2 regions of the Corallincola spongiicola genome follow, and region 2 is predicted to be linked to the other one. Evidence: predicted binding sites of a transcription regulator. Region 2 holds the regulator's gene; the other holds the start of a gene.
What was found. Region 2 encodes NrdR, which represses ribonucleotide reductase genes. Its sites were predicted from a motif close to AAACACNANATNTNGTGTTT; they were not measured.
Positions count from the first base shown of each region.

Region 1: a site for NrdR is predicted at 7,571-7,590, ahead of EXY25_RS12560 (adenosylcobalamin-dependent ribonucleoside-diphosphate reductase). Genes of this name have one in related genera too.

Region 1 is NZ_SHLY01000004.1:83,946-95,444, forward strand. Features, by position in the region: gene EXY25_RS12505 (synaptic vesicle VAT-1 family membrane protein) at 1-365, shown strand, start outside; gene EXY25_RS12510 (hypothetical protein) at 580-813, shown strand; gene EXY25_RS12515 (hypothetical protein) at 1,195-1,530, shown strand; gene EXY25_RS18780 (hypothetical protein) at 1,579-1,755, shown strand; gene EXY25_RS19010 (transposase) at 1,916-2,062, shown strand; gene EXY25_RS12525 (hypothetical protein) at 2,019-2,234, shown strand; gene EXY25_RS12530 (hypothetical protein) at 2,652-2,861, shown strand; gene EXY25_RS12535 (hypothetical protein) at 3,008-3,223, opposite strand; gene EXY25_RS12540 (low molecular weight protein tyrosine phosphatase family protein) at 3,268-3,591, opposite strand; gene EXY25_RS12545 (hypothetical protein) at 3,730-4,029, opposite strand; gene EXY25_RS12550 (hypothetical protein) at 4,138-4,407, shown strand; gene EXY25_RS12555 (TSCPD domain-containing protein) at 4,620-5,318, opposite strand; gene EXY25_RS12560 (adenosylcobalamin-dependent ribonucleoside-diphosphate reductase) at 5,347-7,512, opposite strand; gene EXY25_RS12565 (isochorismate synthase) at 7,962-9,290, shown strand; gene menD (2-succinyl-5-enolpyruvyl-6-hydroxy-3-cyclohexene-1-carboxylic-acid synthase) at 9,287-11,092, shown strand; gene menH (2-succinyl-6-hydroxy-2,4-cyclohexadiene-1-carboxylate synthase) at 11,085-11,499, shown strand, end outside.
Region 2 is NZ_SHLY01000005.1:47,723-59,221, reverse strand. Features, by position in the region: gene ispA ((2E,6E)-farnesyl diphosphate synthase) at 1-839, shown strand, start outside; gene dxs (1-deoxy-D-xylulose-5-phosphate synthase) at 862-2,739, shown strand; gene EXY25_RS13835 (hypothetical protein) at 2,835-3,674, shown strand; gene EXY25_RS13830 (hypothetical protein) at 4,000-4,221, shown strand; gene EXY25_RS13825 (phosphatidylglycerophosphatase A family protein) at 4,308-4,802, opposite strand; gene thiL (thiamine-phosphate kinase) at 4,786-5,772, opposite strand; gene nusB (transcription antitermination factor NusB) at 5,785-6,201, opposite strand; gene ribH (6,7-dimethyl-8-ribityllumazine synthase) at 6,213-6,677, opposite strand; gene ribBA (bifunctional 3,4-dihydroxy-2-butanone-4-phosphate synthase/GTP cyclohydrolase II) at 6,763-7,872, opposite strand; gene EXY25_RS13800 (riboflavin synthase) at 7,989-8,654, opposite strand; gene ribD (bifunctional diaminohydroxyphosphoribosylaminopyrimidine deaminase/5-amino-6-(5-phosphoribosylamino)uracil reductase RibD) at 8,689-9,810, opposite strand; gene nrdR (transcriptional regulator NrdR) at 9,837-10,301, opposite strand; gene glyA (serine hydroxymethyltransferase) at 10,412-11,499, opposite strand, start outside.

The sequences.
Region 1 (11,499 bases), on a different contig from region 2:
AGGTGCAAACCGCCAGCTTCGACCATTTGTCGCCCATGGGTCGGCTGGTAGTGTTTGGCGCGGCTGAATTTACTCCGGGAAAAAATCGACCTAATTACCTCAAAGCCGCCTGGCGATATTTGAAACGCCCCAAATACGACATCATGCCGATGATCAGCGACAACAAATCCGTGATGGCGTTTAACCTGATTTGGCTTTGGGAGCAGACTGCATTGCTTAAAGAACAGCTCGCCGCCATGCAACAAGTCAACATTGCCCCGCCCCACGTCGGCCACACATTTGAGTTTGAAAACGCACTCGATGCAATTGAATATCTGCGTAGCGGCAGAAACTTGGGGAAAGTGGTATTAACCGTGAACAAGTAAATCAAATGCCCGTCGCTTACGACCAAACCATTTATTAGAACTTCGTATTACGCCCTGCATAAACCCGCTGTATCGCCGAAACCAAAAACAACATATGTTTACCATTGTTGACATTTGATTCTTTTGTTGTAGTTTAGCTACTAATTGATACGGAAATGCTAATTCAAAAGCCACGCGGTTTTTGACCAAGGTAAACGCCAAAAAGGAAGAGTGTATGAACGAAGTGAAGGAAACCACTTTCTGCAGCAAGTGCAGTAAAGAGACTCAACATATTCTCGTTTTAGTCAGAAAGCCTACGGGCTTTGAAAACAGCAAACGAAGAAAACTAAAGGAATTTGTTTCCGGGATGTTTGCAGGCTTGGCGTTTGGTCCCTTTTTGGCATCAATGGATTCGTTATCCAGGCACTTGATCTGCGAAACATGCGGAACGAAGCAGATCGGAGAGTAAACCGGATAAGTGACTAAAGGGACAGCCACCTCTCATCAACTCAACCGGCACACCTAAAATCCAGTAGCGCACTCTGCAAGTAGAAAATTAGCGTCATTTAGGCGTCGTGTCGGTTGGATGTCCTTCGCCGTTGCTTTTATCTTGATCAATTCTTGTCAACATATGCGGACAACGTGGCAATCCAACCTTAAAAATTGCGTGTCGGCATCACTCGCAAAAATAACCTAACTTCAATGATGCAATGTGTTGGTTTGAACTGTCTGGGTAAAAAACTGTGAGTTTTGTTTAGGGATTATGGCAAATGAGCGGTTGTGATGTTGATAAAGTGAGTTAGCATTGAAGGTGACGTAAGGAGTCATCTGATACTAAAGGGAATTTATTATGAAGTTTTATCCATACAATCATGTTTCTACCGATAACTTTAAGTGGTTACTCCTGTTTGCTCGCGTGATCTGCGTGTTGGGTGTCACAGGGGTTCTCATCCAACTCTTCTTCTCCACCCATACAGCATTTTTCGCGCCGACAGATTACCTGGTTACCGGTGATGCTAATAACCTGAACATGCAGCCCAGAGGCCATGGTCATGGCTTGAAAGCTTATCTTCAGAATCTGGGGTTTATATTCTCCTGTATCTCGTTGATCTTCATCAGTGGTGTTATTGCGACGCTTGTTTCAATTGAGAGCAAGGTCTCAGGTTTCTCGCAAAAAAACATCTAACTATCAGATACATGTAATTTATAGGTTGGGCTATTAGAGAGGGCCTCTATGAAGTCTAAAACTATTCTGTCGACATTCGTATTGGTGGTTTTCCTGTTTGGTCTGGCTGGCGGCTTTTATTCCGGGGTCGTTGGTGGAGCGGCTAGCACAAGTGGTCTGATCTGCTCCGGTAAAAGTGGACACGTCGCTAAGCAGCATTTTTCAGTTCATAGTTTTCCGGGCTGATATTGACTGAAGGGACAGCCACCTCTCATCAACTCAACCGACACACCTAAAATCCAGTAGCTCACGCTAAAAGCAGAAAATTGGCGTCATTTGGGCGTCGTTTCGTGTGGGTGTCCTTCGCAGGTGTTATCTCCGCCGTTTTGAGCGCCCACGCTCCTTAATGAATTTTGTCGAACTGACGCCCTCTGAGCACTCCAGTGGACAGCGGCAAAAACAGGGAGGGATCACTATGTGTGGTAACACCCACGCACGGCGAATATTGATTGAAGCGGTGGGCGTATCGTTTCAGTCCCAAAGTCTCCTCTGAGCTGTATAAAAGTCAACAAGACCACTCCTCCCAGCTGCAAGCACGCTCTTGGGAAGTACAAAAGCGCTTATGTGGCCGGTTCCGACAACTTCGCACCAGAGGAAAAGAGTACAACAAGGTGGTCACTGCGGTGGCCAGAGAGTTAATTGGTTATGCCTGGGATATCGCGTAGCGGTGAGAGCAACCCTCGAGGGCGTTACGCGATTTAAATTCGCGTTCCTAGACTGAGGAAAGGCTCCAATGGCGCAAACAAGTTATGCGGATAACCAAACCCGCGAATATCAGCAAGGTTAACCGCCGACACTTACTTGCCAACGGTGACTCATCTGGGCTCTTTATGCCGGCACGTTTCGGTAGGGATAACCACGTGCCTATTAACAGAGGGGGATCATATCAACCCCCCAAAAGGGGCTAAAGATTGTTTAGCTAAAATGTATAGTGAAGCGAAACCGAACAAACTGTTTTTAGTCCCGCTTAATTGGCTTGCCATGTAACATTCAATCACTTACTTTTATTAAGCTTATCATGTAGATATGGTATAATTAACGTAGAAATAACGCCATTAAATAACGTATCGGAAATATGGAACATGAAGAAAACAATTAATATAAACATCAAGAGTTTTTCTATCAAAGCCAAACTAAAGATTTCAACTAAGCGACTGAAAAATAAGGACAAAATAAACAAAGGAGTGATTAGAAGTGGTATCGTTAGAGCCGCTTTCAAACAGGTTTTACAAGCAACAAAAAACGCTCTAACGATACCACACCCTTCAATAAAATTCAATTATCCTATTTAAATACAATAACTTATTTGTTTATCCGATATAACAATTTTCACCTAGTCACCTAACGGCTCACAGCAGCCGCGCCGCAGTTTGGCGTCGAATGGCTGTGCTTGTCACGTGTAGATTCGATTGCATACATCTCAAATAAGGAGCCTAAGTTAAGGCTCTTTTTTACTTAAAGGGGTTGGAATATACAAATGATCGAACACGCCGGTTTTATCCAGACAAAACGTATTTTTTGTATTCGTAACCAATAGTTTTCGGTTACTCATAAGAAGATATTCTTTTTCAAGGACATATTCTCTAATGGGTAATTCGACAGGTGGATTGTAATCTATTGGACCAAAACAGTTTGCTTCAACTATTACCGCCATAACTCCTCCTTTTTACACATAACGCCCAATTATATGCCGAGCCACTAAAGTTGGACGTACTTGGGTACACGAGCTTTAAGCAGCTTTACTAACTCTGGCTGCATGCAGTCATAGATATCAGGGATATCTAAGCATACTAAGCGCTTATCCTTCAGCAGATCTTTGTACTTCTTTGATACTTTATTTTTGTGGGTTTTCTCCATCACCAGGATGACATCAGCCCACTCAACCAAGTCACCTGACAATGGTGTTTCAGCGTCTGAGTTGGTGCCACAACCAATAGCTTGAACGCCTTCATAAGCTGAAAACACTTCCTCACCGGTTGGGCTGCGCAACCTATTCTCACTGCAAACGAAAAGTAGATTCATAATTCCTTAGGTATACAACGCCTTTATAACCGGCAGGCAAAGTGATGAAGATTTTGTGCAACAATTTGCGGAGCAAATGCACAAAAGAAGCAGCGCTTTGACTGTCCAGCCACGTAGTGGCTATGGTTGATAAGCTTGTTATGCATTTTGCTCTAGTGTTTGGCCGCAAGCAGCACAATACTTGGCTTTAGGCGTGCGAAACAACTTATTGCACTGTTTACATTTTGGTCCATAGTCACTACGCCTAAGATAAAACAAAACGTCGTAGCCCAAACCTTTATAGCCAGTTAATTCTTCAAATTTGGCAACAGCCTCCGGACTGCAATTAGCCCGTGCCGTCGGAATATCGCAACCATGCTCTGCGCGGTAGGCCTTAATTTTTTTAATCGTATCAGTAAGCAGTGGACTCAATTCATCCCACTCAGCTTCATCTAGCATTGGTAGCTCTTTGTCTACTCTCCAACAATATTCGATATTCATAAATTAGGATGCATAACAGTGTATTAGTACGACCTTGCAAGGTTAGCCTACCCAACAAGGTAGGAGGTGCGTAGGTATCGTCGAACTAACAAACATCAGCAAAACATCGAACAATCATACAGCAAGCTAGCCAAACAAGAATCAGAACCAAATCAAGATTATGAGAAGCCTAAACAGCTACCCAAATTACGTCGAATTATAGAGATTACCGACTTTGATGCTGGTGAAGCTATTGTTCACAGAATTGAGCTGTTTAAGGCAGCCCGCATTGATTGCTATGACGTAGTCATTGATGGGAAGTTGTGGCAGAGGCGAATAACCGAAGTTGGCACCTAGCAGCCACACTCCTGCAATAAAAAACCGAAGCTCTAGGCTTCGGTTTTTAGAGTTCAGCTAATTAACCCATCCATGGGGCTAAATCCTGTCGGCATCCATGGTGACTACGGACTCCTGTCCTACGCCCTTCGGGCCAGCCTAAAGGCTGTTCTAGTTTTTTCCTGAAAAACTAGTCACTTCGCCGTGCTGCGAAGCTACGCTTCGGTCACGGCTCACCCACACTTTGAGTCACCGCAGTTCAAGCAGGTCATGCAGCCGTCCATTTTGATAACGGACTTCTGATGACACTTGCCGCATTGCACAGCTTCCGGTGGGAACGAGGTCGCACCTTCAGTTTCTGAGGCTTTGCCAGCGGTTTCATGGGCTTTGCGTTTCTCTTCAATCAACGCTTTTTGGCGGGCATCCATTTCGCCACCACCGATCAGGCCGATGCGCTTCATGTGGCGCTCCACCACCTGACCGATCTCAGCCACCATGGATGGCATATAAACACCGGTACCCGGCTGGAAGTAACCACCTTTCGGGTCAAATACCGCTTTAAGCTCTTCCACCAGGAAGGTCGCGTCGCCACCTTTACGGAATACGGCAGACATCACTCGTGTCAGTGCAACCACCCAAGAGTAATCTTCCATGTTCTTCGAGTTGATAAAGATCTCGAACGGACGCTGGTGCTCGTGATCCGTACCCTCGTTGAGCAGGATGTCATTGATAGTGATATAGAACGCGTGCTCAGATACTGGCGGCTTGATCTTATAAGTACTGCCGATCAGCATCTCTGGGCGATCAATCTTTTCGTGCAAAGTCACCACGTTATCCGCGATTTCCTGTTCGGCGGCAGCTTGCGCATCTAGCTTGTCTTGCTCGCTACACACCTTGTAACCAACGATTTTTTTGTCGATTTTAATAGTCATCTCTAATCTCCAGTGTAGTCGACGTCGCTTAGAACTTGCCGTAGTAGCCTTCTTTTAAGGCATCAAACAAGTTAGCTGCGGTGTGTACTTCACCGTCATATTCAATCTCTTCATTACCCTTGAGCTTAACGGTGGTGCCGTCATCAAGGGAGAACTCATATTCGGTATTTTCCAGATCTGACTCTTTCACCAATACGCCCTGGAACGCTTCCGGGTTAAAGCGGAAGGTGGTGCAACCTTTTAGACCTTTCTCGTGAGCATACAGATACAAGCCTTTGAAATCTTCATAAGCGATATCGGTAGGTACATTCACGGTCTTGGAGATTGAGCTGTCTACCCACTTCTGTGCCGCGGCTTGGATATCCACATGCTGTGATGGCGAGACATGATCCGTTGTCACAAAGTAATCCGGTAAAGAGCCGCCTTCTGGCTCAGCATCGGCATCGATCCACTCGCGGTAGGCCAACAGCTCGTAGCTATAAACCGCCACAGGCTCTTTGGTCTTCTTACCTTCACGGATCACGTTACGAATGTACTTGTGACTGAATGATGGCTCGATACCGTTCGAAACGTTATTGGCAATCGACAACGAGATAGTCCCGGTCGGTGCGATAGAACTATGGTGAGTAAAGCGTGCGCCCTTCTCAATCAACTGTTCGACGAGCTCAGGGTCAACTTCAGCGATCTGTTGCATGTAACGGCTATAGCGACCATGCAGTACCTTACCTGCCAGTTCGTCGCCTACTTTGATGCCGTCTTTGCGCATCTCAGGGCGATTCACCAACATATCTTCTGTCACAGTGAAGGTTTGCTCCATGATCGGTGCAGCACCTTTCTCTTCGGTCAAACGCAGTGCTTCACGCCAGCCTTCCACCGCCATTTCACGCGCCACTTCTTCGGTAAAATCAACCGACGCAGCATCACCATACTTCATGCCCAGCATGGTCAGGGTTGAGCCTAAACCAAGGAAGCCCATACCGTGACGACGCTTGTTCATGATCTCGTCACGCTGCTTGCCCAATGGCAGGCCGTTGATCTCAACCACGTTGTCTAACATGCGAGTGAAGATAGCCACGGTTTCGCGATACTTCTCGAAATCGAAAGAGGCTTGCTCAGTAAATGGATTAACCACAAATTTGGTCAGATTGATCGAGCCTAACAAGCACGCGCCATACGGAGGCAGCGGCTGTTCACCACACGGGTTAGTGGCACGAATAGTTTCACAGAACCAGTTGTTGTTCATCTCGTTAACTTTGTCAATCAGGATAAATCCTGGCTCGGCATAGTCATAAGTTGAACTCATGATCACGTCCCATAAACGCTGGGCACGCACAGTGTTAAACACACGGCAGCAGACATCACCGCGATCATTCAGCACGTACTCTTGCTCACGGGCATAGTTGATATCAAATGGGCATGGACGCCAAACCACCTGCTCTTTGTTGTTCACATCCAACGAATCGGTATCGATCTCGGATTGCGTCAACGGGAACGACAATGGCCAGTCGGCATCGGCTCTCACCGCTTCAATAAAGTCAGCGGTGATCAGCAAAGAGAGGTTGAACTGACGGAGGCGACCATCTTCACGCTTGGCACGCACAAAATCCATCACATCTGGATGAGATACGTCAAACGTACCCATCTGCGCACCACGACGGCCACCGGCTGAACTCACGGTGAAACACATCTTGTCGAAGATATCCATGAAGCTCAGAGGTCCTGACGTATAAGCACCTGCGCCAGAAACATACGCACCCTTCGGGCGCAAAGTAGAAAACTCATAACCGATACCGCAACCCGCTTTCAGGGTCAGGCCAGCTTCGTGCACCTTATTAAGGATGCCATCCATCGAATCTTTAACGATACCGGATACGGTACAGTTGATGGTAGAAGTGGCTGGCTTATAAGCCTCAGCACCGGCATTAGAGGTAATACGGCCAGCAGGGATAGCGCCGTTGCGCAATGCCCACAAAAACTTCTCATACCACTCGTTCTGCAACTCGGGCGTCAATTCAACCGATGAGGTGGCTTTCGCAACACGGCGAAAGGTGTCATCGAGATCTTTGTCCAGCGCAACACCCTGCTTATCTTTCAGGCGATATTTCTTATCCCAGATGTCGTAAGAAGCAGGTTGAAGTTCGAGTTGGACTTCCGCGTTTTCTTGTTGTTTTGCGGTAGCAGTGGCGCGGGCCATACCGGGGTCTCCCTATTCGGATTACTTATTCACAGGCTATACACATGATGTCCACTACAAACACAACATCTAGTGCCATCAACAATGGCGAAAGTATATATCTAGTGTTTATGAAATACATTATTGACAAGCGCGCCTTGTGGGCAATTTTAAGGGCGAAATCGAAGCAAGCCTTTTACGGCGCGGGGTTGGCGAAAAAATTAAATTTTAGGATTTGTGATATTAACCACGAAACCCACAATGATGTGAATAATCTTAGAAAAAACACTATATGTAGTAGGTGATAGCGTTACCAAGTACCAACAAGAAAGAAAACATTAATAAAATCAATATGCCAATTTTACCAGCATGATATTGCCATGAATCAACAGTTTTTCACGCTGGGCTTGCAGGCCTATGAATTTGCTTCAAAATGTTCTTCAGAGTAAAAACTATGGACTCCGCCAACCATGGCAGTGCGGCAACTTCCGATCCCAGCGAAATCTGATCCGTCGATACCTTTACTGACGCAGTTATCCAACTTGGGTCCGTTTCGTGGGCCGCTGCAACTGGTTCAGACACTAGACAGAGTCAGTGGTATTCCGTGGCTGCAAGCACAAAGCCAATATCCCAAAGCCTATTGGCAAAGCCGTGAGTCAGATAAAGAGCTAGCAGCCACCGGCTGTGTGCGTAAATTTGCCACGGCCAATGAGGCGAGTCACTGCTTAAGTGAATCAGCCGCTTTACCGCTAGTGATCATGGGCGCCCTGCCCTTTGATGACACCAACACTCCCGGCACCGAGCAGCCACTGTTTTTTCTGCCACGACTATTATGGCAACGGCAAGATGACAACATCACCCTGACCCTTAACTTATGGGTTGATGAAGCACACAGCTTCACAGACGAAATGGCTGCCGCCAAGGATGCACTGCACACACTTCGCCAACCGGCTCATACCCCATGTCCGCCGTTACCCGACGTATTGGCGGTGTGTAACTCACCGGAGCAGGCCAGTTGGGCGAAGCTGGTAAGTCAGGCATTAGCGGAACAGCCCATTCTATCGAAAGTGGTGTTAGCCCGGCGTCAGTTACTGACGACGGGACAACCCTGTGATCCCTGGTTGCTGCTACAACGTTGGCACCAAGCAAATCAGCACAGCACCCCTTTTGCCTTGCAACTTGATAACCAGAGCAGTTTTATCGGCTGCACTCCCGAGCGCCTGTTCAAGCGCGATGGTCGTCAACTATTGAGCGAAGCGGTCGCAGGAACCGATGTGCGACCGAAAGACCCGTTACATGCCCGTCTGATCGCGATGGCACTGCTCGGTGACGGCAAAAACCGGCGTGAGAATCGTATCGTGCTGGATGATATTTTATCGCGCCTCGGTCCGATCTGTGATGCCCTAAGCTACGATGATCGGGCGCAAGTACTTAAGTTGAACCGCTTGCAGCACCTCAAGCGCGCCATCCATGGCCGTTTACGCAAAGAGATCTGCGATGCCGATCTGCTGGCGCGACTGCATCCCACACCCGCCGTTGGTGGCACCCCCAGAGCCGATGCGCTGCGCTTTATTGCTGCCCATGAACCCTTCCAACGTGGCTGGTATGCTGGCGCGATTGGTTATCTAAGCCATGCTAACAGTGAGTTTAGTGTCGCCATCCGCAGTGCTCATATTGAAGGCTGCCAGTTGGCACTTTACTCTGGCGCAGGGATTGTTGATGGCTCCGATGCCCATAAAGAGTGGCAAGAGCTAGACAACAAAGTCGCCACGGTACGCAGCCTGATGGGACAAAAATGAGCCAACAAACGGCAAGCCAGACAACGGCCTGGCGCAACCAGCGCTGGAGTCTCTGGTTGGTTGAATCGCTGTACCAAGCGGGTGTCCAGCACGTTGTGATCGCACCGGGCTCTCGCTCAGCGCCTTTGGCCCTAGCCTTTGCGCAACACCCTGATATTCAGCGCCATACCCACTTTGATGAACGCGGCGCAGGCTTTTTGGCGTTGGGGTTGGCCAAAGCCAGCGGCCGCCCGGTGGCGATTGTTGTCACCTCAGGGTCTGCAGTTGCCAACCTACTACCCGCTGTCGTTGAAGCCTATCAAACGGGTATCCCGCTTTTGCTGCTCACCGCAGACCGACCAGCAGAGCTGATTGACTGCGGTGCCAACCAGGCGATCCAACAGCGCAATATCTTCGGTAGTTACGTGAGCGAAGCGATCCATCTACCACCGGCAGATGAGTTTGCCAGCTCAGCCGATAAGCTGGCTAGCTATGCCAGACAGCTGATACAGCGTATCCGTGATCATCAAGCCGCACCGATCCATATCAACTGTCCATTCCGCGAACCGCTCTACATAAGCCCTGAGCAACAAAATGAATATGCGGAAGCCGATAGCGAGGCGGCGACATTCTTTGCCGCAGGGCTCAGCAGCACTGCAACACCAGCGCCTGTTGCACTGCAACCTGACTGGCTGGCGCTAAGCCAACAAAGTGGGCTGATTATCGCGGGGGCTATGACTGCAGCGGAGGCCTGCGCGGTCAAGGCTCTGGCGAAGCAGTTGGGCTGGCCGCTATTGGCGGATCTGCAATCACAATCCCGTGATGACGCAGACAGCGCCTGCTACTTTGATCTCTGGCTCAGCAGCGCTGACGCGCAGCAGATAATGAGCCAGCCCGCCTTAATCTTGCAGTTTGGTGGCCGCTTAGTCTCGAAACGGTTAATGCAGGCATTGGCAACCACAGCGTTGCCAAACTATTGGTTGGTGTCGCCATCAACAACTTCATTAGATCCACTGAATAAAGCCAGTCGTCAGATCCGGTCGGCCATCGTGCCTTGGTGCCAAGCGCACTCAGCAGCGTTACCTGCGGCCTTAGTAAACGAAGCTTCGCATGCCATGGAACTCGTGCAGCAGATCAATCACAAAGAGCAACGAGCGCAACAGCAGATCCAACGGTTACTGGATGATAGTTGTCCGTCAGCCATCAGCCCGGTCACCGAGATCAGTGTGACCAAATGGCTTGCCGAGACAATGACCCAAGCCCATAGCCTGATGACAGGCAACAGCTTGCCCGTACGTTTGCTAGAGCTGTTTAGCGGCCACCTGCAAGCACCGCTCTACAGTAACCGAGGCGCCAGTGGCATCGACGGCTTGCTTGCCACCGCCGTCGGCATCGCCAAGGCCACACGCCACCGGCCACTCGCCTTGTTAATAGGCGATATGTCACTGCTCCATGATCTGAATTCATTAGCCTTGTTGAGCAAGCACCAGGGCCCACTGGCGGTGGTGGTACTGAACAATGATGGCGGCAATATATTCCAGATCCTGCCGGTGCCTGAGCATGCCATGAAGCCACTGTTTCAACAGCCCACCCAATGGCAACTGGCAGATGTGTGTAAGGGCTTTGCCCTCGACTATCAGCAGCCGAGCAACACACAAGCATTTAGCCAGCAGCTCACCCATGCCCTATCCACCGATCACCCTGTGGTCATCGAAGTGATGGTTGAACCCGGTCAAAGTGTGGCGCAACTAAAGCAGCTATTTGCAGCGTTTAACGATCACGACCTGCAGCAGGGTGCTCACCGAGAAACCAGCGATGACTGATCAGTCAGCAGCGCCAGCTTTAGTGTTCCTGCACGGCTTTCTTGGCTCAGGCAACGACTGGCAAACGGTGATCGCTCAGCTCGGCGCAGACGCGCAGGACACAGCAAACTGGCAAATTCATACGCCCGATCTGCCCGGCCACGGTTTACCCGCTGCTAATATGCCAGAACAGGTCGATTTTGACGCCATAGACCGATGGCTATGCCGCTATTTGGCGGAGCATCAGATCCAGCGCTATCTACTTGTTGGTTACTCTTTGGGTGGCCGTATCGCCATGTATCACGGGTCAAAACAGCCCACAGGTTTGCAAGGGCTCATCGTGGAGTCTTGTCATCCAGGGCTCGCGGAAGTACCCGCGCAACAGCAACGGATAGAGGCAGATCAACGCTGGAGTCAACGCTTTGCCA
Region 2 (11,499 bases):
ACCAAGTGATCCAGCAACAGCTGGCGGCATTACCCCAAGATGCGCCCCGATTAAGGGATGCGATGCACCATGCAGCACTGCTTGGCGGCAAGCGTATAAGGCCGTTTTTGGTGTATGAAACAGGCCGTATGCTGGGTGCGACAGATCAACAATTAGCACCAGCGGCAGCAGCGATTGAGTATGTCCACGCATACTCACTAACCCACGATGATCTGCCAGCGATGGACAACGATGCATTGCGCCGTGGCCAGCCCACCTGTCACGTCGCCTTTGATGAGGCAACCGCTATCCTAGCTGGTGATGCGCTGCAGACCTTAGCTTTTGAAGTACTCAGCCAGGCTGACCAGCTAAGCGCTGAATGCCGAATCGCCTTAATCCAGCAGTTATCGCGAGCCAGTGGTTATCTGGGCATGTGTGGGGGACAGGCGATGGACATTGCCGCCACCGACCAGCAGATAAGCTTACCGCAACTGAAAGCGATCCATAGTGCCAAAACTGGCGCCTTGATCAGAGCAGCTGTTCGTATGGGGGCAATTATTGGCAACGCATCAGCTGAAGTAACAGGCAAGTTAGACAACTATGCCAAGGCCATTGGTCTCGCTTTTCAGGTTCAGGACGATATCCTTGATGTCACTAGTGACACCAAAACCCTAGGTAAACCTCAGGGCTCCGATAGCGAATTAAACAAAAGTACCTATCCTGTACTGTTAGGGCTTGAAGGGGCACAGCAGCATGCTTCAAGCTTACTCGACGAAGCACTACACGCTTTGCAGGGATTACCGTACAATTCAGACAATCTGGCCGAGTTTGCACGCTTCGTTGTGCAACGGTCTCGCTAATAGAACGAATAAGAACAATAAGATGAGTGTGGATATAAACGACTATCCGTTGCTGGCCAAGGCGCCACTACCGCCTAACCTAAGAGAACTTCCCCAAGATCAGTTGCCGCAGCTTTGCGACGAACTGCGTCGTTTTTTACTTGCTTCTGTTAGTCAAAGTGCTGGACACCTGGCTTCTGGGTTGGGGACGGTGGAACTCACCGTCGCCCTGCATTATGTCTATAACACTCCCTTTGACCGTCTCCTTTGGGATGTGGGTCATCAGGCCTATCCTCACAAAATTCTCACTGGTCGTCGCGATCAGATGGAAACCATCAAGAAGAAGGACGGATTGCACCCCTTCCCTTGGCGTGAGGAAAGCGAGTACGACACTTTGGGTGTCGGTCATTCATCCACTTCAATCAGTGCCGCGCTGGCAATGGCGGTAGCGGCTGAACGAGAGCAACAAGGACGTAAAGTTGTCGCGGTGATCGGGGATGGCGCGGTAACCGCAGGCATGGCGTTCGAAGCGATGAACCATGCAGGCGATATTGATCCCAACATGTTGGTTATTCTGAATGACAACGAGATGTCGATTTCAGAAAACGTTGGCGCACTAAACAACCATTTAGCCCGCGTACTGTCAGGTAGTCTTTATACCAGTATTCGCGAAGGCGGTAAGAAAGTCCTGTCCGGCCTTCCCCCCATTAAAGAGTTAGCGCGTCGCACTGAAGAGCACCTCAAAGGTATGGTCGTACCCGGCACATTTTTTGAAGAGCTCGGTTTTAACTATATTGGCCCCATTGATGGCCACGATGTCGATGCTTTGGTAGAAACCCTGCATAACATGCGTCAGCTAAATGGTCCGCAGTTACTGCACGTAATGACCAAGAAGGGTAAAGGGTACGCTCCAGCTGAAAATGATCCTATAGGTTATCACGCGGTGCCGAAATTTAATCCAGATGAGGCGCAGCTGCCCAAATCAACACCAAGTCACCCTACCTATTCAAAAGTTTTCGGTGATTGGCTGTGTGATATGGCAAAACAGGATGACAAACTCCTGGCTATCACTCCTGCCATGCGCGAAGGTTCAGGTATGGTGCGTTTCAGTCAGGAACACCCCGATAAGTATTTTGATGTCGCTATCGCCGAGCAACATGCTGTCACACTCGCCGCAGGTTTCGCCTGCGAAGAATATAAGCCTGTGGTCGCTATCTATTCTACGTTTCTGCAACGGGGTTACGACCAACTGATCCACGATGTGGCGATCCAGGACTTGCCAGTACTGTTTGCCATCGATCGTGCCGGTGTTGTTGGCTCCGATGGCCCAACGCACCAAGGCGCTTATGACATTAGCTTTATGCGCTGCATCCCCAACATGGTGATCATGGTACCAGCCGATGAAAATGAGTGCCGCCAGATGCTCTATACCGGCCATCAGTTGCAACAACCTGCTGCAGTGCGCTACCCACGGGGTCAAGGACCAGGAGTTGCGCTGGAAGAGGATATGGTGGCCCTACCTGTAGGCCAGTCCCGCACCATAAGAACGAGCCAGGCTACAGAAAACAAAGTCGCTATTCTTAGTTTTGGTACCTTACTTGAACGTTGTAAAGCAGTAGCTGACGCGCTGGATGCCACGCTAGTTGATATGCGCTTCGTGAAGCCACTGGATACCGCGGTGATCGATCAGGTATGCGTGGATCATACAACGCTGGTAACCATTGAAGACAATGTGGTGATGGGCGGTGCAGGCTCTGCAGTCAATGAATACCTGATGGCGACTAAGCAGTGCAAGCCCGTGCTAAACCTCGGCCTGCCGGACGAAATTATAAGGCATGGTGGCCAAGAAGAGATCCTTGCTGATTTAGGCTTAGATGCTGCAGGTATTGAAGCCAGTATCCGAGATTACTGTCAGCGGTAACTAAACCCTATATTTATAGCAATAAAGCATCCCTAAAAAACAAATACAACTAGCTCTAAAATTGCCAAATATATTCAAATGGAGTTGTAAAAGACATGAGTTCTATCTTTTCTGGACAAGGAGAAATGAGCCGAGGGTTGAGTAACGTTTTAGGTGGAGTTGCGACCCTTTTGGGCGGGTTGATTTTTTTAATTTCTTCCGGAGAAGATAGAGTTTTTTTATATTCTCTGTCAGCTTTCATGCTGACGCTCGCAGCCTTCGGCTTTTCTCATGGTAAACTAAGAAAGTTGATCGGCAGTTTAATCTCTTTATTTTTCATATCATTATCATTTTATGCTGTCGCTGTAAGCGATGACCTAATGACAATAGTCGCTATTCCATTAGTATTTGGGGTCCCGGGCGCAATCTATATTTATATAGCTAGGTTCGGCATTTGGCATAACACCAACCAGTACTCTTCTAAAACCAAAAAAGTTAACATATCCCAAACGAATAGTGAGTTAACTGACACCACTACCACTCATGTTGAGATTGAGCTATCAGGCAAACAATTAATTGATAATACTAGAGGCATTCCCTTAGCCTCTCTTATCATTTATATGCTTATAAGTAATCTACTATTTTCAATTATATATGCTTTGCTCCCGGAATTAGCAACATTAGTTACAGCAGGACATTTGACCTCTGACGAAAGGCGTTTATTCGGCTACACATACGCATTAATATGTTTATTAAAGTCTGTAACCATCTTATTTATTTGGCTTAAGAAAAAAATCGCTGTATTTTCTTATGTTATTATTGTTGTTATAAACGTACTGATAACAGCCCTACTACTGCAGTCAGTAATTACTTCGATTTATATTCTGATAGGTTCATTATTCATACCCGCAGTGCTGTTATCGCTAATCCGCAATAAGTGGCACATTTTTAGCTGATACCGTCAACACCCAACGTATTTAACGCTATCTTGGATAATCTGACTTAACCAAATGAAAACTTCTTAGCTCTCATTTTCAATAGAAATTCCGTAATCAAGAAATTTATAACCATGAGCTCAAGGCGACAAAAATAGACAGGCATTGACACAGTAAAGATAGATCCATACAAAGATGGTCAAGGTAGGAGTTTGACTAATTTACGGCTAGTTGCCACCCTCAGGTTCTCTTCACTATTTGGACTTGTTAACAGCATATCTTTCATCAAGCTCTCGAATTGCTCTAATGAATGCTATACATTAAGGATGTCACGTAGGAGATGTGTATGGAAGTAATAGACCGCCCCACGCCAGAATCGGCTATTGAAAAGCGGATAGAAGACGCCATTACGGATGCCTGTGAAAAGAATTCACACCTCACGGCAGCGATGATAGAACGTTTCGCCCAAGCCCGTGATATCCCCGAGCTTAGAGAAGCACTGCGCTCTCTCGAACAGGAAATACACGAAGCCTATGCGGCAGCCTTGGAGTCTTTCTCCGCAAAATAATCTAACCACCTGTCTGCAGCTGTATAAAAAAAGAGAGGCAAAAAAGCCTCTCTTTTTTATACAGCTGCCGTTTTCGCTCAAAAAGATCAGTACCAGTAATAGAGAGCCAAATGCATCACCGCAAGACCAAATAGCCCCGCGATCACATCATCAATCATGATGCCAAAGCCGCCATCGACCTGCTTATCTAGCCAACGAATGGGCCAAGGTTTAAGAATATCGAAGAAGCGAAAGGCAACAAAAGCAGCCAATATCCATGGCCATTCAACCGGCACCCAGAACAAGGTGATCAACATACCCACCACCTCGTCCCACACGATCCCACCGTGATCATGTACGCCCATATCCTCACTGGTCTTGCCACAGATCCAGATACCAACAACCGCCATGACCGCTGTGGCTAAAAGATAAACCCAATCAGGGAACTGCAACAACACAAAGTAAAAAGGAAACGCAGCTAAAGTGCCCCAAGTACCCGGCGCTTTTTTGGCTAAACCCAACCCAAAGCCACAGGCAAGAACATGCACAGGATCTTTAAGATTAAAGCGCCCTTCCGGCTGTTGCTCAGTCATGAGTAGCATCCCGAAACGGATCCCAACCCTGCCAAAGCTCAGACATAGGTTCACCGCCGCGTGTCACTATCACTTCGCCCCGTCCAGGTTTAAAACGACCAATACAAGCAAAGGGTACCGCAAAGTGCTTCAAAGCAGTTTCGACCGAGCCCCGATTCTCTTCTGGCACCGCAAACAGCAGCTCATAATCATCCCCCCCCGCTAATTGATAACGCAGGCGATCTGACTCAGGCACACTTTGCGCAAGGGCATCCGAGATAGGTAACTGCTCGGAAACTACCTCCACGTCACAATAGGAAGCTTTGGTAATATGCAGCAGATCCTGCAACAAGCCATCAGAGATATCGACTGCCGCAGAAGCTAAACCTTTCAACGCCTGTCCTGCCGCAACCCTTGGCGTGGGGTAAAGCAATCTTTTTTCTAGCTTTTCCCTGATCTGACAAGATTCAGTTATCTCGCCACGAGGCATTTGTAATAGTTCTAAACCGCGACAAGCATCGCCAGGTGTCCCGGTCACATAGAGCCAATCGCCAGGATTAGCTCCGCTGCGTCTTAATGCCTTATCCGCCTTCACTAAACCGTGGGCTGTGATCGTAATAGACAAGGGACCACGGGTCGTATCACCGCCAATCAGGCTAACCCCATAGTATTCACAAGTGTCCGCTAAAGAAGCCGCGAACGCTTCAATCCAATCATGGCGTTTATCAGGCAATGTAATAGCAAGGGAGATCCAAGCAGGCTCAGCCCCCATCGCCGCCAAATCACTTAGATTTACGGCAACGGCTTTATGACCTAAAGCATGGGGAGAAACATCAGGTAAAAAGTGCACACCTTCAACCAGGGTATCTGTGGTGACAACTAGTGCGCGCGACTCCGGTAGGGAGATCATCGCAGCATCATCACCAATCCCAAGCAGCACATCCTTGCGCTGTGCGCCCCGCCCCGTAAAGTGGCGAGCAATCAATTCAAACTCATTCATCGGTGTACACTGTTACCCAGGACGATTCAGGCTATTACCCAACTTATCCAAAACACCATTGATAAACTTATGGCTATCATCACTGGCAAATGATTTTGCCAATTCAATACCTTCATTTATCACGACGCGGTAAGGCACATCGTTTCTATGCATCAGTTCGTAAGCACCCAAACGCAGGATCGCTTTATCGATCTGATCAACTTCGGCAAATGGGCGACTGACAAAATCTGCCAACTTGGCATCAAGCTCACTCAAACGCGAAGCGACACCGCTGAGCAGATCACGAAAGTAATCAAAATCCACAACGGCAGGATCGTTGTCAGTAACGTATTGCAGTTCGATATCCGCAATACTGTCGTTAGTCATTTGCCATTGATAGATGGCCTGCAGCGCAATGCGCCTTGCCTTACGGCGTGCAATAGGTTTCACAGTAACTCCAATTAAAGCGCAGACATCACGTTAACCATTTCCAAGGCCGACATAGCAGCTTCGCCACCCTTATTACCAGCTTTGGTTCCAGCGCGTTCAATCGCTTGCTCGATAGTATCTGTAGTCAACACACCAAAGGCCACTGGAACAGATGCTTCCAGAGACACTTGTGCCAGACCTTTGTTGCACTCACCGGCAACATAATCAAAATGCGGTGTACCACCACGGATCACGGCACCCAAAGCGATAATGGCGTCATATTCACCTTTCGCCGCAACTTTTTTTGCCGCCAGTGGCAGTTCATATGCGCCAGGTACGCGAACAACCGTAATGTTGTCGTCTGCGACCTGTCCAACACGCTTCAACGTGTCAACAGCACCTTCCAACAAGCTTTCGACAATAAAGCTGTTGAAGCGGGAGATAACAATGGCAATTTTTGCGTTGGGAGCAGCAATAGCGCCTTCGATAACTTTCATGGATCTTCCTTTTACAAATAGGTGACCCGGCTGACCGCCAGAAAAACCGCGTAATAATAGCACAGTGACCGGTCAGGTCGGGAGTTTACTCAGATAGATATTCAACCACTTCTAAACCAAACCCAGCCAAAGCATGATATTTCTTCGGCGAACTCAGCAGACGCATCTTATGAACGCCAACATCCGCTAGGATCTGGCTACCAATACCGACACGACGAGAAGTCCCCTGCCACTTAGCGGCCGCAGGTTGCTCCCCTTTATCTTCTTTTTCAAATGTTTTCAGATGCGCGAGCAGCTCTTCATTATTTTCTTCGCGTCCTAACAACACCATCACACCACCCTCATCAGAGATGCGGGTTAACGCCTTTTCCAGCGGCCAACTGCGCGTCGATGCACGATCGCTAAACAAAATATCGTTCATAAAACTTTGCAGATGAACCCGAACAAGGGTTGGCTGATCCGGTGTCACTTCGCCTTTAAGCAACGCGAAATGCAGCTGACCATCAATAATGTCGCGATAAGTGATCAGCTCAAATTCACCAAAGGCGGTCGGCAGGTGGCACTGCGCCACACGCTCAATGGTCGTTTCATTGAGGTTACGATATTCAATCAAATCAGCGATGGTGCCAATTTTGATGCCATGCTTTGCTGCGAGTATTTCCAGCTCTGGACGTCTCGCCATGGTGCCATCTTCATTGAGGATCTCAACGATAGCCGCTGACGGGTCAAAACCGGCCAAACGCGCTAAGTCACAGCTCGCTTCGGTGTGCCCGGCACGGGTCAATACCCCACCCTCTTCAGCGATCAGCGGGAAGATATGACCTGGCTGCACCAAGTCTTTGGCTTCAGCATCAGGCGCAACAGCAGCCAAAATGGTTTTCGCTCGGTCTGCCGCGGAAATGCCTGTCGTTACACCTACGGCCGCTTCAACAGACACAGTAAACGCTGTCGAATATTGCGCATTATTGTTATCCACCATTAATGGCAGATTCAGCTTCATGCAACGCTCTCGATTCATTGGCAAACAGATCAGACCGCGGCCATGGGTGGCCATAAAATTAACCGCTTCAGGGGTTACCTTTTCAGCAGCCATGACGAAATCACCCTCGTTCTCTCGGTCTTCGTCATCCATCAAGATCACCATCTTGCCCTGGCGGATATCTTCAATCAGCTCTTCAATGCTGTTTAATGCCATTTTCTGCCTGCCTTTATCATTCTATTTTTAGCCATAGGAGCTGGCTTATTGTCGAGCGTGTCATTGTCGGGCCTGACAATATGAAATCACTCTTATCTAGTGGTGTTATCTGCTGCTTATTTCAAGAAGCCGGTACGACCCAACAGAGCCATCACATCACTTTGTGGCTGGGCTTCACTGACCGCAGCCTTATCCCCTAACATCAGCCGCTCGATATAACGAGCGATCTGATCAACTTCCAAATTCACCTTAGTACCGGTTTGAAACCCTTTCATGGTGGTCTCATCTGCGGTATGGGGCACTATGGTCAACTTAAAGCGTGCGCCGTCAACGGCGTTCACCGTCAAACTAATCCCATCAATACAGATTGAGCCTTTCTCGGTAATGTAACGAGCCAGATGTTCCGGAGCTTGTAGCCAAAATTCAATTGCACGCCCGGTCGATTCGCGGCTAACAACCTCAGCTAAAGCATCAACGTGCCCACTGACCAGATGCCCGCCCAAACGGGTCGTTGGCGTGACCGCCTTTTCCAGATTCACCCGCGCACCGCGGCTGGCACTGGCAAAGTTTGACCGCTTCAAGGTTTCAGTCGACAAGTCAGCACAGAAGCTGTCGCTAGAAAGCGCCACCACGGTCAAACAGACGCCGTTGCTGGCGATGCTGTCACCCAGCTTAACGTCGCTCAAATCTAATTTACCGGTAGCGATCTCCAGAGTCACATCTTGCCCCTTCGGCTCAATACGACGGATCTCACCAACCGCTTCAATAATTCCTGTGAACATAAATTCTCATGTCTATCGCTGTGAGCAGAACGACTTAATCATCGAGCTTAGGTTTAAACGTAGCAACAATCCGGAGATCGTCTCCAACCTGCCGCATATCTTGCCAGTCTAACTCTGGCAGTTGCGCCATGTCGTCAAACTCGGTCAAGTTAAATAGCCCTTGGGCACTGTTTCCCATTAATTTGGGCGCCAGATACAAAATAAGCTCATCAACCAGACCGGCATTCAGCAGCGCCCCGGCAAGCCTTCCTCCGGCTTCAACCCAAACCTCATTGATCTCTTTACTGGCAAGTTGGCGCATTAAATTACGCAGATCCAACTTACCCTCCAATTCGGGGATGGCCAGCATAGTCACGTTTTCTTGCCACGGAGCTTCCACATCGGCAGCTTTTCTGGCGATCCAGAGTTCGCCGGGCAGCTGGAACATCTTTAGCGCGGGCGAGATCTGTTTACGACCATCAACCACCACACGCACCGGTTGTCTGACGGGCAGAGGATAATCTTGAGTTAACTGTTCCGGCCTCACATTCAACGCCGGATCATCGGCCAGCGCCGTGCCGCTACCGGTGACAATAGCGCAACTCCGTGCGCGCCAATGCTGCACATCCGCACGAGCAGCTGCACCGGTGATCCACTGGCTCTTGCCATTACTCAAGGCGGTTCGCCCATCCAGACTGGCTGCCATTTTTAGGCGTACCAGAGGCATACCAGACTGCATTCGTTTAATAAAACCGGGGTTTAAGCCCTCGGCTTGCGCTTCCATAAGTCCATAACGCACACGAATACCTGAGGCTTCCAACAAGCCAATACCCTGGCCTGACACTAGCGGGTTTGGATCAACCATAGCAACAACCACTTCTGTAACCCCGGCGTGTACTAAGGCTTCAGCACAGGGACCAGTGCGGCCATGATGAGAGCAGGGTTCTAAAGTGACGTAGCAGGTAGCGCCGTTGGCCTGCTCTCCCGCTTCAGCCAGGGCATTCACCTCGGCGTGCCCTTCTCCCGCGCGCCGATGATAGCCTTCACCCACAATCTGCCCAGCGTTGACAATGACACACCCCACCCGAGGGTTCGGAGAAGTGGTATATAGTGCCCGCTCAGCTAAATGAATAGCGCGCTGCATGAATCTGTGGTCGTCTGGAGAAAATCGCGCCATGGGATGCTCTGCTTGGTCCGCTCAGGTTAGTGGTTTTGCGAGTTATTGCCCAACTTGGCAATCACATCTTCAAACTCACCGATGGTTTCGAACGACAGGTAAACGGAGGCAAAACGAATATAAGCCACTTTGTCCAGCTTCTTCAACGCTTCCATCACCAGCTCTCCGACCATCTTACTGCCCACTTCACGCTCACCAGTGGCGCGTAAACTGGACTTAATATCAGCCACAGTCTGTTCCAACTGATCAACACCGACAGGACGTTTCTCCACAGCGCGAAGTAACCCGCTGCGCAGTTTATCTTCATTAAAAGGTTCACGGCTGCCATCGCGCTTAATTAGACGCGGCATTACCAGCTCTGCGGTTTCAAAGGTGGTGTAACGTTCATGGCACTTAGTACATTCACGGCGGCGACGCACCTGACTGCCATCAGCCACTAAACGTGAATCGATCACCTTGGTATCTGGCGCAAAACAAAACGGGCAATGCATAAGCTCTCCTTGGGTAAGCGCTCACCATAACGAACTCTCGGATAAAAACAAAAAAACTGGCCGTCCTATTAAAGACGGCCAGTTATCAGCGCGTGAGTTCCGCCTTTATCTTAAGCGTAAACTGGCAGACGCTTGCAGATCTCTTCCACTTTACCGCGTACTTCAGCGATAACAGCTTCATTTTCAATGTTATCAAGTACGTCACAGATCCAACCAGCTAACTCTGTCGCATCAGCTTCGCTGAAGCCACGACGGGTAATTGCTGGTGTACCGATACGCAGACCAGAGGTCACGAAAGGTGAACGCGGATCATTAGGTACGGAGTTCTTGTTCACTGTGATGTGCGCGTTACCTAAAGCAGCATCGGCATCTTTACCAGTGATATCTTTGTCGATCAAATCAACCAGGAACAGGTGATTATCAGTACCGCCGGAAACGATCTTGTAACCACGATCGATAAAGCCTTTCGCCATCGCTTTTGCGTTAGCAACTACCTGCTTCTGGTACTCTGCAAACTCTGGCTGCAACGCTTCTTTGAAAGCAACCGCTTTAGCTGCAATCACGTGGCATAAAGGACCGCCCTGACCACCAGGGAATACAGCGCTATTCAGCTTCTTGTAGATAGCTTCGTCATTGCATGCAGATAAGATCAAACCGCCACGAGGACCGGCGAGGGTCTTATGAGTGGTGGTAGTCACAACGTGCGCGTGGGGCAATGGATTCGGATAGATACCCGCCGCCACTAAACCAGCAACGTGTGCCATATCAACAAACAGGTACGCACCCACTTCGTCGGCAATTTCACGGAACTTAGCCCAATCTAGGATCCCTGAATAAGCAGAGAAACCAGCGATAATCATCTTCGGCTTATGCTCCAAGGCCAGCTTGCGTACCTCTTCGTACTCGAGCTTGCCATCATCATTGATACCGTATTGAACAGCGTTGTAGATCTTGCCAGAAAAGCTGACATGAGAACCGTGAGTCAGATGACCGCCATGGGCCAGGCTCATACCCAACACAGTGTCACCAGGCTCAATCATCGCTTGGAATACTGCTGAGTTGGCCTGAGAACCAGCATGGGGCTGTACATTGGCATAGGTTGCGCCAAACAACTCACATGCACGGTCGATAGCCAACTGCTCGGCGACATCGACGTATTCACAACCACCGTAATAACGCTTAAAAGGATAGCCTTCTG